Regions from separate parts of the Kitasatospora sp. NPDC058032 genome, predicted to be linked through region 3. Evidence: riboswitches for the same ligand, from Rfam matches in the RefSeq annotation. Region 3 holds a riboswitch; each other region holds the start of a gene.
The links. A riboswitch is a leader RNA that binds a small molecule or an ion and turns the genes downstream of it on or off. The one in region 3 is predicted to bind thiamine pyrophosphate.

Region 1: it holds a riboswitch for thiamine pyrophosphate, as region 3 does, so the genes downstream of both, thiC (phosphomethylpyrimidine synthase ThiC) here and ACFVUH_RS07840 (purine-cytosine permease family protein) in region 3, are expected to answer to the same signal.
Region 2: it holds a riboswitch for thiamine pyrophosphate, as region 3 does, so the genes downstream of both, thiO (glycine oxidase ThiO) here and ACFVUH_RS07840 (purine-cytosine permease family protein) in region 3, are expected to answer to the same signal.

The regions. Positions count from the first base shown of each region.
Region 1 is NZ_JBHVRK010000004.1:370,201-374,480, forward strand. Features, by position in the region: gene ACFVUH_RS09495 (ketoacyl-ACP synthase III) at 1-146, opposite strand, end outside; gene ACFVUH_RS09500 (flotillin family protein) at 226-1,728, opposite strand; gene ACFVUH_RS09505 (hypothetical protein) at 1,854-2,060, opposite strand; TPP riboswitch at 2,223-2,357, shown strand; gene thiC (phosphomethylpyrimidine synthase ThiC) at 2,353-4,185, shown strand.
Region 2 is NZ_JBHVRK010000002.1:433,950-438,229, reverse strand. Features, by position in the region: gene ACFVUH_RS04900 (thiazole synthase) at 1-711, opposite strand, end outside; gene thiS (sulfur carrier protein ThiS) at 715-936, opposite strand; gene thiO (glycine oxidase ThiO) at 933-2,096, opposite strand; TPP riboswitch at 2,091-2,197, opposite strand; gene ACFVUH_RS04885 (NAD(P)/FAD-dependent oxidoreductase) at 2,305-3,534, shown strand; gene ACFVUH_RS04880 (Rv2175c family DNA-binding protein) at 3,594-3,959, shown strand; gene thiE (thiamine phosphate synthase) at 3,956-4,280, shown strand, end outside.
Region 3 is NZ_JBHVRK010000004.1:8,420-12,699, reverse strand. Features, by position in the region: gene ACFVUH_RS07850 (hypothetical protein) at 1-134, opposite strand, end outside; gene ACFVUH_RS07845 (glycerophosphodiester phosphodiesterase family protein) at 651-1,481, opposite strand; gene ACFVUH_RS07840 (purine-cytosine permease family protein) at 1,614-3,080, opposite strand; TPP riboswitch at 3,074-3,221, opposite strand; gene ACFVUH_RS07835 (S1C family serine protease) at 3,404-4,280, shown strand, end outside.

The DNA.
Region 1 (4,280 bases), 360 kb from region 3:
GTGGCCTTCTCCAGGGTCCGCTCCGGCAGGTTCAGCCGGCCGCCGGCGGTGATCTCGTCCTGGAGCTGCCGGGAGGTCAGTCGGCGGGCGGGGAGCTGGGCTCCGGCGGCGGTGATGCCGATCCGCGCGATGGCTGCTGGTTGCATGGCCCCATCGTCCGGCGCGCCCGGCCGCGCCCGCCTGAGTACGGGTACTCAGGCGGGCGGGACCGGGCTACCCAACCGCTCAGTCCTCCTCGGGGACCGCGTCCACCGGCACCGCGTCCGCCGGCACGGGCACCGCGTCCACCGGAACCGGGACGGCCGTCGGGGCGGCGGTCGCCGGGGCGGCGGCGCCGTCCGGGCCGACGGTGGACAACAGCTGGCGGGCCAGCCCGAGCCCGGTGCCGCCCATCGCCAGCGCCTTGGCGAACAACTCGCCCATCCCGTCGGCCCCGTTGAGCAGCACCATGTGCTCGACGTTGCCGAAGGACTCCGCGGCGGCCCGCACGATCTGCGGCCACTGCTCCGCCAACTCCTGTGCCACCACCGCGTCCTGGTTCTCGGCGAGGGCGGTGGCGCGGGCCTTGATGCCCTCCGCCCGGGCCAGCCCGATCGCCCGCGCCGCCGAGGCGTCGGCCAGACCGCGCGCCTCGGCGGCGGACGCCTCCGCCTGTCCGGTCGCCGTGGTCGCCTCCGCCTGAGCCAGCCCGCGCACCCGGGTGGCCTCGGCGTCCGCCTCGGCCGCGACCCGCACCCGGCTGGCCTCGGCGGCCGCCGCCAGCTCGGTCTCCCGGGCCTGCGCCTGCGCGGCCGAGATCCGCGCGTCGCGGGCCGCCTCCGCGCTGGTGCGGGTGTCGTACGCGCGGGCGTCGGCGGGCTTGCGCACGTCGATCTGCAGCTGCTGCTCCTTGCGCTGCGCCTCCAACTCGGCGACCCGGGTCTCCTCGACCACCACCTGCTGCCGGGCGGCGGCGTCGGCCAGCGGTCCGGCCTGCCGGGCGCGGGCGGTGGCGGTGTCCATCTCGGCCTGGTACGAGGACTGCTGGATCTCGCTGTTGCGGGTCGCCTCGGCCTTGCGGGCGGCCGCCTCCTGCTCGGCCTCGGTGGCCAGCCGGTCCGCCTCGGCCTGGGCGATCCTGGCGTCCCGCTGGACGGCGGCGGCGTGCGGGATGGCGAGGTTCTTGATGTAGCCGGTCGGGTCGATGATCTCCTGGATCTGCAGGGTGTCGATGATCAGCCCGAGCTTCTCCATCTCCAGCCCGGAGGCGGCCCGGGTCTCGCCGGTGAGCCGCTCGCGGTCGCGGATCATGTCCTCGACGGTGAGCCCGCCGACGATCGAGCGCAGGTGGCCGGCGAAGACGTTGTGCACGCGCTGGCTGATCAGTTTCTGCTGGTCCAGGAAGCGGCGGGCGGCGTTGGCGATCGAGACCTCGTCGTCGCCGACCTTGAAGATCACCACGCCCTTCACCCGGACCGGGATGCCCTGCGTGGTGACGCACTCGACGTTCAGTTCCGCCTCGTTGAGGTCCAGCGAGAGCCGCCGGACCCCCTGCAGGCCGGGGGTGACGAGGGTGCCGCGCCCGGTGACGATCCGGAAGCCCAGACCGTCGCCGACCCCCTCGGTGCGGTGCCGGGAACCGGAGATGATGAGCGCCTCGTTCGGCTCGGCCACCCGCCACATGAGTTTGAAGAGCGTGATTCCGGTGATCAGTGCCGCGACGGCTGCCCCGGCGATGATGAGTCCCATGGTTCAACTCCCCCTTCGAGCGCAGGAGATGCGCCGAATCGGATTGTCCGCCCCGGCCGATCCGGAGGAAAGGGACGTGACATGACCGACCGTCACAAGGTCGTCACCGGGGGGTCATCGGCGTGTCACGGCCCGATCGGCGCCACGTACACCGTCCTCGGCGGCTGGTACTCGATCACCACCACCGGCGTGCCGACCGTCAGCCGCTCGCCCGGCACCGCCAGGTAGGCGAGGAACGCCTCGGTGCCCTGACGCTCCGGCACGTGCACCATCACCTCACCGACCAGCCCCGCGCCAACCGCCCCGGTGACCCGCCCCGTGCTCCCGACCACGCCGGCCTCCTCGCCTCGTCCGCTACGGAGCCAGTCTGCCCGCAGCGGCGGCTCCGCGCCCCCCGTTCACCGTCCGGACCTCGACGTTCCCCCTCCCGGACCCGCTCTGGACCTCCGGCGATCGGCTCGCTACGGTGTTGGACGTCATGCGCGGGCAACACCGCCTGCGGACGCGGGAGCTCGGAGCACCGGGCTGAGAGGGCGCTGAACGGGACGTCGACGGACGGACCGGCGGCTGCGTCGACCGCAGGAACCTGACCGGGTAATGCCGGCGTAGGGAGTTTGAGGTCCGATGACCACCTTTGAGGCACAGCCGCAGTCTGCCCGGCCCCAGTCCGGCCCCGGGGACGCCGTCACCAGCGCGGGCAGCGGCTACCCGGCCCCGGCCTGGCGCAAGGCCCACCGCGAGGGGTCCCGCCCCGACCTGCGCGTGCCGTACCGCGAGGTCGTGCTCACCAACGGGAAGACCGTCCCGCTGTACGACACCTCCGGGCCGTACACCGACCCGGACCACGAGCCGGACGTGCGGCGCGGCCTGCCCGCCCTGCGCGACGCCTGGATCCGCCGGCGCGGCGACGTCGAGGAGTACGACGGCCGCGAGGCGCGCCCCGAGGACGACGGCATCCGCCACACCTCGCCGCGGGGCGGCGACCTGCGCAACCTCGACGCGGTCTTCCCCGGCCGACCGCGCCGCCCGCTGCGCGGCCGCGACGGAGCCGCGGTCACCCAGCTCGGGTACGCCAAGCGCGGCGTCGTCACACCCGAGATGGAGTTCGTCGCCCTGCGCGAGGGCCTGGCGCCCGAGTTCGTCCGCGACGAGGTCGCCCGTGGCCGCGCCGTCATCCCGGTCAACGTGAACCACCCCGAGGTCGAGCCGGCGATCATCGGCACCAACTTCCTGGTGAAGATCAACGCCAACATCGGCAACTCCGCCGTCACCTCCTCGATCGAGGAGGAGGTGGAGAAGATGACCTGGGCCACCCGCTGGGGCGCCGACACCGTCATGGACCTCTCCACCGGCCGCAACATCCACACCACCCGCGAGTGGATCCTGCGCAACTCCCCCGTGCCGATCGGCACCGTGCCGCTCTACCAGGCGCTGGAGAAGGTCGACGGCAAGGCCGAGGAGCTGAGCTGGGAGGTCTACCGCGACACGATCATCGAGCAGTGCGAGCAGGGCGTCGACTACATGACCGTGCACGCCGGCGTGCTGCTGCGCTACGTGCCGCTGACCGCCCGCCGCAAGACCGGCATCGTCTCGCGCGGCGGCTCGATCATGGCCGCCTGGTGCCTGGCGCACCACCGGGAGAACTTCCTCTACACCAACTTCGAGGAACTCTGCGACATCCTCGCCCGCTACGACGTCACCTTCTCGCTCGGTGACGGCCTGCGCCCCGGCTCGATCGCCGACGCCAACGACGAGGCCCAGTTCGCCGAACTGCAGACCCTCGGCGAGCTGGGCCGGATCGCCCGCGCCAGGGACGTGCAGGTGATGATCGAGGGCCCGGGCCACGTCCCGATGCACAAGATCAAGGAGAACATGGATCTCCAGAAGGAGATCTGCGACGAGGCCCCCTTCTACACCCTGGGCCCGCTCACCACCGACGTAGCGCCCGGCTACGACCACATCACCTCGGGCATCGGCGCCGCGATGATCGCCTGGTGGGGCACCGCGATGCTCTGTTACGTCACCCCCAAGGAGCACCTGGGCCTGCCCAACCGCGACGACGTGAAGACCGGCGTCATCACCTACAAGATCGCCGCCCACGCCGCCGACCTCGCCAAGGGTCACCCCGGCGCCCAGGCCTGGGACGACGCCCTCTCCGACGCCCGCTTCGAGTTCCGCTGGGAGGACCAGTTCAACCTGGCCCTCGACCCGGAGACGGCCCGCGCCTTCCACGACGAGACCCTCCCCGCCGAGCCCGCCAAGACCGCCCACTTCTGCTCGATGTGCGGCCCGAAGTTCTGCTCGATGAAGATCAGTCAAAAGATCCGTGACGAGCACGGCGACGGTTCCTCCGCGGTCCAGAGCGACTTCGACGCCGAGGCCCTGGCGGGCATGGCTGAGAAGTCCGCCGAGTTCGCGGCCCAGGGCAACAAGGTCTACCTCCCGCTGGCGGACTGACGCACGCACGCGGTCGTGGCAGACGCCGCTCCCGGAGGCTGACCTTCGGGGGCGGCGTCCGGTGTTCTCCGGCTCGGTCCTGGTCGGACGCTGCT
Region 2 (4,280 bases), on a different contig from region 3:
GCCCGCCCGGTGGGCCAGCCGGCCCGCCTCGGCGGCGTGCCGCATCGCGTCGGCCATCAGCACCGGGTCCTGGGCGCGGGTGACGGCCGAGGCCAGCATCACCGCGGCGCAGCCCAGCTCCATCGCCAGCGCGACGTCCGAGGCGGTGCCGGCACCGGCGTCCAGGATCACCGGGACGCCCGCGCCCTCCACGATCAGCTGGAAGTTGTGCGGGTTGCGGATGCCCAGACCGGAGCCGATCGGCGAGCCCAGCGGCATGATCGCCGCGCAGCCGACGTCCTCCAGCTTGCGGGCCAGCACCGGGTCGTCGTTGGTGTACGGCAGCACCGTGAAGCCGTCGTCGACCAGGGTCTCGGCGGCGTCCAGCAGCTCGATCGGGTCCGGCAGCAGGGTCCGCTCGTCGGCGATCACCTCCAGCTTCACCCAGTCGGTGCCGAGCGCCTCGCGGGCCAGCCGGGCGGTCAGCACGGCCTCGCCGGCGGTGAAGCAGCCGGCCGTGTTGGGCAGCACCCGGATGCCGTTGCGGCTCAGCACGTCCAGCACCGAACCCTGGGTGCCGGCGTTCACCCGGCGCATCGCCACGGTGGTCAGCTCGGTGCCGGAGACCCGCAGCGCCTGCTCCAGGACCTCCAGGCTGGGGGCGCCGCCGGTGCCCATGATCAGCCGGGAGGAGAAGGACGTCCCGGCGATGGTGAGAAGGTCGTCGGCCATCGGTCAGCCTCCCTGGACGGCGGTGAGGATCTCGATCCGGTCGCCCGCCGACAGCGGCGTGCGCGGCCACTCGGCGCGCGGCACCACGGCCTCGTTCAGGGCGGCGGCGACGCCGGAGTGCGCCTGGCTGAGGGTGGCGACCACCTCGGCGAGGGTGGTCGCGGCGGGCACCTCGCGGGGCTCGCCGTTGACGCTCAGGGGGATGTCGCTGGTGCGGGGGCTCATGCCGGGACCTTCGTGAATCGGGTGGGGGAGAACGGGTGGGCGAGCTCCGGCAGGGTGCCGGTGGCCAGGTAGTCGGCCAGCAGGTCGCCGGTGACGGGCGTCAGCAGGACGCCGTTGCGGTAGTGGCCGGTGGCGGCGACCAGGCCGGGCAGCGCGGTCGGGCCGAGCAGCGGCGCGTTGTCCGGCGAGCCGGGGCGAAGCCCTGCGCCGGTCTCCACCAGTGGCAGTTCGGTGATGCCGGGGACCAGCTCGTGCGCGTCGCGCAGCAGCTCGTACACCCCGCCGGCGGTGACCGTGGTGTCGTGGCCCTGCTCCTCGGTGGTCGCGCCGACCACCAGCTCGCCGTTCTCGCGCGGCACCAGGTAGAGGTGGCCGCCGCGGACCACGGCCCGCACGTTGCGGGAGAGGAAGGGCCGGTACGCCTCGGGCACCCGCAGCCGCAGCACCTGCCCCTTGACCGGGCGGATCGCCGGCAGCACGCCCGGGGGCAGGCCGGGCAGCAGGTGGCTGCGCGAGCCGGCCGCGAGCACGATCCGGTCGGCGGTGACGCTCTCGCCGGTGGCCAGCCGGGCGCCGGTCGCGCGGTCGTGCTCGACCAGCAGCTCGGTGGCCTCGGTGCGGTGCACCACCACGCCGGCCCGCTCGCACGCGTGCAGCAGGGCCTCGGCCAGCCGGCGGCCGTCCACCTGGTGGTCGTCGGTGACGTGCAGGCCGCCGCGCACGCCCGGGGCGAGCATCGGCTCCAGCCGGCGGGCCTCGCGGCCGGTGAGCCACTGCGAGTCCAGGCCGAGCCGCTGGTGGAAGGCGTGCAGCTCGCGCAGTTCCGCGCGGTCGTCGGAGTCGAGGGCGACGGCGAGGGTGCCGCACTGCCGGTAGCCGATGTCCCGGCCGCCGCTCGCCTCGGTGAGTTCGGCGGCGAAGGACGCGTACCGCTCGTTGGAGGCCATCCCGAGGCGCAGCAGCGGCTCCTCGCCGTACTGGAGTTCGGTGACCGGGGCGAGCATGCCCGCCGCGACCTGGGCGGCACCGTGGCCGGGCCAGGGGTCGATCAGCAGGACGCGCAGCCCGCGCTGGGCCGCCCGCCAGGCGACGACGAGGCCGATGATCCCACCGCCGATGACCAGCACCTCGGCATGGGCGCCCCGTACCAGGCGTGTCAAAGCTGCTCTCCCTTCGCCGGTATGACCCGGATCAGGTTCGGACGGTCGCGGGCCGTGCCAGCCCGCCTCTCAGCCCGGTGCGCCGGGCTCCCGTGATGGTGCCCCCACCTTAACTCCGGGGGGTGCGCCCCCTGAAGGTGCCCGCGAGAGGGGGCGGGGAAGGGCCTAGGACCTCGGACCCGGGACCGGGCTCAGTACAGTGACGGGCGTGGCTGAGCTGAACGGAACGGGACAGACGGATCGGGTGGTCGTCGTGGGCGCCGGGCTGGCCGGGGCGCAGTGCGCCGCGGTGCTGCGGCGCGACGGCTGGCAGGGGCGGATCACGCTGGTCGGCGAGGAGCCGCACGCGCCGTACGACCGGCCGCCGCTCTCCAAGGACGTCCTGCTCGGCAAGGCCGACAGCACCGCCCTCGACCTCGACTTCGCTGAGCTCGGCGTCGAAGTGCTCACCGGCCGCCGCGCCACCGGACTCACCGCCGGCGGCCCCGGCGGCGCGGGCCTGCTGCACACCGACGCCGGGGACGAACCGTACGACGCGCTGGTGATCGCCACCGGCGCCGAGCCGCGCGCCCTGCCCGGCGCCGAGCGCGCCCACCTGCTGCACACCCTGGACGACGCGCTGGCGCTGCGCGCCCTGCTCCGCCCCGGCCTGCGCCTGGTGCTGGTCGGCGCGGGCTGGATCGGCGCCGAGGTGGCCACCGCCGCCCGGGCGGCCGGCTGCGAGGTGACCGTCGTCGAAGCAGGCCCGGCACCCGTCCCCGGCGCGCTGCCCGCCGAGGTCGGCCGGGCGATGGCCGCCTGGTACGCCGAGGCCGGGGTGGACCTGCGCTGCGGCACCGGTGTCGCCGCCGTCGAACCGGGCGCGGTGCTGCTCGCCGACGGCTCGCACCTGCCCGCCGACGAGGTCGTGGTCGGCATCGGCGCCCGCCCGGCCACCGGCTGGCTGGCCGGCACCGGGGTCGCCCTGGACGCGGCCGGCGCCGTGCTGGTGGACGAGCGGCTGCGCACCACCGTGCAGGGCGTCCTCGCGGCCGGCGACTGCGTCAGCTACCCCTCGGCGCGCTCCGGCGCCCGGCTGACCGTCCAGCACTGGGACCACGCGCTGCAGTCCGGCGAGGCCGTCGCCGCCACCCTGCTCGGAACGGACGCGCCGCCGTACGACCCGGTGCAGTACTTCTGGTCCGAGCAGTTCGGCCGGATGGCGCAGTACGCGGGACGGCACGGGGCGGGCGACGAGCTGCTGTGGCGCGGCTCGCCGTCGGACGCCGGCTGGTCGGTGCTCTGGCTGCGCGACGGCGCCCTGCGGGCGCTGCTCGCGGTCGACCGGCCGCGCGACCTGACCCAGGGACGGCGGCTGATCGAGCGCGGCGCCGTGCTCGACCCGGCCCGCGCGGCCGACCCGGCGGTCCCGCTGAAGTCGGCCCTGGCCGCCGGGTAGCGCCGGGCGGCGGACCCGGTTGGTGCGCGGCGGGCCGCCGAGGTGGCAGTCTGGTGCTTGTGAGTGAGATCGAAGCCAAGATTGAAGCCCTGGTCCCCGCGTGGCTGTACCTCCCCGACATCTCCGAGAAGTGGGGTCTGGTGGTCACCGAGGTCCGCAACATGGTCAAGAAGGGTGACCTGATCGCGGTCCGCCGCGGCCCCAACAAGTCGCTGCAGGTCCCGGCGGCGTTCATCGACGAGACCGGCCCGGTGAAGCACCTGGTCGGCACGGTGACGGTGCTGCGCGACAGCGGGTTCAGCGACGAGGAGATCCTCGAGTGGATGTTCAGCGAGGACCCGTCGCTGCCCGGCACCCCCGTCCAGGCGCTCTGGGAGAACCGGGCCACCGAGGTCAAGCGCCGCGCCCAGGCGATGGCGCTGTGACGGACCGACGGGAGCGGCTCGCCGACGCCCGGCTGTACCTGTGCACCGACGCCCGGCGCGAGCGCGGCGACCTCGCCGAGTTCCTGGACGCGGCGCTGGCCGGCGGCGTCGACATCGTCCAGCTCCGGGACAAGGGCCTGGAGGCCCGGCAGGAACTGGCGGCGCTGGAGGTCTTCGCCGACGCCTGCCGCCGGCACGGCAAGCTGCTCGCCGTCAACGACCGCGCCGACGTCGCCCACGCGGCCGGCCCCGACGTGCTGCACCTCGGGCAGGACGACCTGCCGGTGCCCGCCGCCCGGGCGATCATCGGCGAGGACGTGC
Region 3 (4,280 bases):
CCGGCGTCCTCGCCGGCCTCGCCCGCCGCGGCGGCCTGCTTGCTGCTCCCGCCGGTCCGGGCCGGTCCGCCGACCAACAGCGGTTCGACGGCCCCGGAGCGGGCGCCCCGGCCGAGCGCGGGCAGCGGGCCCAACGGTCGGGCGTAGCGACAAGCGTTGCTCAAAAGTTCGGAAAGGATCAGAACCGCATCATCAATGACCGGTTCCGGTATCTCGCGGTCTCCCAGATCTCGACGCAGCCGGCGCCGTGCGACCCCGACACTCGCTGGGCCGTGCGGCACTGCCATGGTCGATGAAGTCGGCACTTCACGCGCCACCATCAACGCCACCCCCGGACCTCCTTCAGCGTATGCCGAGGGATGGATGCCCCTTGGCAATACGTCGGAAACGACCGTGCGGCGATCCCTCGCGCACATTTGACGGCCGTCCACCGTCGGTGCGCGAGAGGTGATTCGACGCTCACCCTGCGTCGTGAAACTGTATGAATTGCGGCAGAAATCGTCGCCGAAAGGTTTGAGTCCCTACCAAGCCGATCAACGGCCGATGGTGGTTGAACGGTTCACCACAGCGGTACCACGTACCCCGCGATTACCACCGGGTCTGCCGGCGGGTCCGGCGACGGCTCCGGGCGACGGCTCCGGTGTCCGGGCTCAGCGGCCGAGCTGGGCCAGGACCTCCGCCGGGCGGTTGGTGATGATCGCCGACACCCCGAGCTCCAGGCAGAGCTCGACGTCGGCCGGCTCGTCCACGGTCCACACGTGCACCTGGTGGCCCAGCTCGCGCAGCCTGGTCACCAACCCCGGCCGGGCCCGCACCAGCTCGATGCCGGGACCGGCGATCCGCGCCCCGCCCGGCAGCGGCGCGCCCGGGCGCAGCCGTCCGCGCAGCACCAGGCCGCGCTCGAACAGGAACACCCGCGGGTACTGCGGCGCGGCCGCCGCCACCCGGGCCAGCGCGAGCGAGGAGAAGCTCATGATCCGGGCGTTGACGCCGTGGCCGCCCGCGCCGCCACCGCCCGCGCCACCGCCACCGCCCGCGCCGCCGATCCCGAACCGGTCCAGCACCCGCAGCAGCTCGGACTCCACCCGGCCGCGGAACCGCACCGGGTGCTTGGTCTCGATCGCGAGGTCCACCGGACGCCCGCAGTCCACCACCAGCTCCAGCAGGCTCTCCAGCCGCAGCACCCCGCGCAGCTCCGGGTCCTCGCTCGGCCGGCCGGTCTTCCAGGCGCCGAAGTCGTGCGCCTCCAGCTCGGCCAGGGTCATCGCGGACACCGTGCCCCGGCCGTCCGAGACCCGGCCGATCCGCCGGTCGTGCACGCAGACCAGCTGCCCGTCGGCGGTCACCCGCACGTCGCACTCCAGGGCGTCCGCCCCCTCGGTGAGCGCCTGGCGGTAGGCGGCGAGGGTGTGCTCGGGAAGGGCGTACGAGGAACCGCGGTGGGCGATCACCTGGACGGGCGGTGCGGTGCGGGCCGTCACGGGCGAGACATCAGGGCTGGTCACGCCGTACACGATAGGCCGCGCAAGTGAAGCGGAGGCGAAGACGGTCCCAACCCGGGGGGGCCGTCTTCGCCTCCGTGTCCGCCTCCGCCTCGGCGCCCGCGGAGCGGGTCAGCGCGCGACGGCGCCGCGGGCCCGGGTGAGCGGGGTGAGCGCCCAGGTGGCCAGGGCCGGCACCAGGAAGCCGAACAGCGAGGCCGAGGTCCACTCCTGCGGGGTGAAGTGCAGCGCCTCCTGCGCGGAGGTCCAGAGGTCCGTCCACCAGCCGGCCACCGCGGTCGGCGCGATCAGCTGGTAGGTGGCGAAGCCCAGCGCCCACGGCAGCAGCATCAGCCAGCGGGACGGCGCGTCGGCGGAGAGGTCCCAGCCGCGCCGCCCGGCGCCGAGGAAGTAGTCGACCGCCAGCACCGCGAACATCGGCACGAAGACCGAGCCGATCAGCCCCAGGAAGGCGTAGTAGGAGTCGGTGAACGCGGTGATCTGCAGCGCGAGCACGGTGATCAGCACACCGGTGCCGCCCGTCAGCACCCGGCGGTCGACCTTCGGCAGCAGGTTGTGGATCGACATCGCGGTCGAGTAGACGTTGGCGAAGGACTGGTCGGTCTCGCGCAGCACCAGCACCAGCAGGAACAGCCAGCCGGCCCAGACGCCCAGGAAGGAGTCGAAGATCCGCTCCGGGTTCCCGTCCGCCTGCAGCAGCGCCATCAGCCCGAGCACGTAGCACCAGACCTGCGCCATCGTGTAGCCGGAGAAGCTGCCCCAGAACGCCGAGCGCGGGGTGCGCGAGTGCCGGGTGTAGTCGGCGGCGAGCGGTACGAAGGAGATCGACACCGCGATCATCGAGTCCGTCGCCCGCAGGAAGCCGTGCCAGTTGCCGGCACCCGGGTCCGGCACGCCGTGCCGGCCGAGCTGGACGGTGAAGTACACCATCGCGACCGCCACCGCGGCGGCGACGAAGCGGCGCAGCACCGCGATGGCGCCGAGCGGCCAGATGGTCAGCGCGGTGGTCAGCGCGCCGGCCAGCACCACGAAGACCCAGCGGTAGCCCTCGGTGCCGGTCACGGTCTGCGCGCCGAGCGCGATCGTCAGCAGCTCGTAGACGCCCCAGCCGATGCACTGGACGATGTTGAGCACCGTCGGCACGTAGGACAGCCGGGTGCCGAACAGGCCGCGCAGGTTCGCCATGGCGGGCGCGCCGGTCCGCGCGCCGATCAGCGCGGCCACACCGAGCATCGCGGTGCCGACCACGGTGCCGGCCACGATCGCGGTCACCGCGGCGGCCAGCGACAGCTCCTCGCCCTCGGCGCCGAGCACGGTCGCGGCGGTGGTGAAGCCGATCAGCGAGACGCCGAGGTTCATCCAGAGCGCGAAGTGGTCGCGGAAGCCGAGCGTGCGGGGCGGCTCGGTGTCCAGCACCAGCGGCGCCTCGGTGCGGGCCGGGGGCTCCAGGACGGCGGTGGCCGTCCGCGCGGTGTCCCCGTCGGGGGAACCGGGAGCGGTGCCCGCGGCGTCCTGCGGCGGGGGGACGTTCCGGGACGCGGGCGCGCCGGAGGACGAGGATGACGAAGCGGACGGCATGGCCGATTTCTCCCTACGCCGGCATTACCCGGACAGGTTCCGGCGGTCTGCGCCCCCTCGACAGCCGCCCACGAGCTCCGTGGCGTACGGTCGACCGGCGCACTCTCAGCCTGGTCGGTCCAAGCTCCCGCGTGTCAGTTCGGAGCGACAGGCTAGTCGCCGTCGGGGGGAACGCCAAGACGGGTCGTGTCGGGTACGGCGCTTCGGCGGCCGTCTGGCCCGGCTAAGGATTCTTATGAGTTCTTCAGAAGGGTCCTTACGGCAATCGAATCGGGTGTGCGAAAAACTATGGTTGTTGGTCCTGTCAGCTATGGAGGTCGTCCGTGAGCACCGAGCGCGAGGTTGGGTCCACCGGGCCGCAGGGGGAGCAGCCCTCCGGCGGCCAGGGGGTGGTGGGTTCCGCTTCTGACGGTCCGGCGTTGCCGTCTGCGGCCGGCCCCGCCCCCGCTTCTGCACCGACGCCCGCAGTCGACCAGCCGCCCCAGCCGCCCGCCGAGGGGGGCTCCGGCGGGTTCACGCCCACGCTGGCGTTCGGCAAGGTCGGCGCCCCGGAGGCACCCGCCGCGCCGGCCCCGGCCGCCGAGCCCGGGTACCTGGACGCGCCGCCGCCGGTCCTGCCGCCCGCCGCCCCCGCGGCCCCGGCCGCGCAGGCCCCCGCCCCGTACGGCGACAACCCGTACGCCACCCCGGCCCCGGGCACGCCGGTGCCCCCGGCGCCCGTCGCGCACGACCCGTTCGCCGCCCCAGGCGCCCCGCAGGCCCCTGGCGCGACCGGCCAGCACCACCACCCGTTCGGCGCCGGCCAGCCGCTCGGCGGCTGGGGCACCGCCCACGACATCACCCCGGGCGCGCCCGGGGCCCCCGGTGGTCCCGGCGGCCCGCTCGGCTACCCGGGCGAGTACCCCGGCGCGCCGGTCCCCGGCGGCCCGCGCAAGAAGCGCGGCGGCCTGATCGCCCTGGTCGCGGCCGTCGCCCTGGTGGCCGGCGTGGCCGGCGGCGCGGTCGGCGTGTCCGTCGCCGACCGCGACGGCAAATCGGTGAGCGCCAAGGCCGACCGCAGCTCCACCACCGTCCAGGCCAACAACACCCAGAAGAACGAGCCCGCCCCGGGCTCGGTCGCCGGCATCGCGCAGAAGGCGCTGCCCAGCGTCGTCACCATCAAGGCCCAGGGCAACGGCGAGTCCGGCACCGGCACCGGCT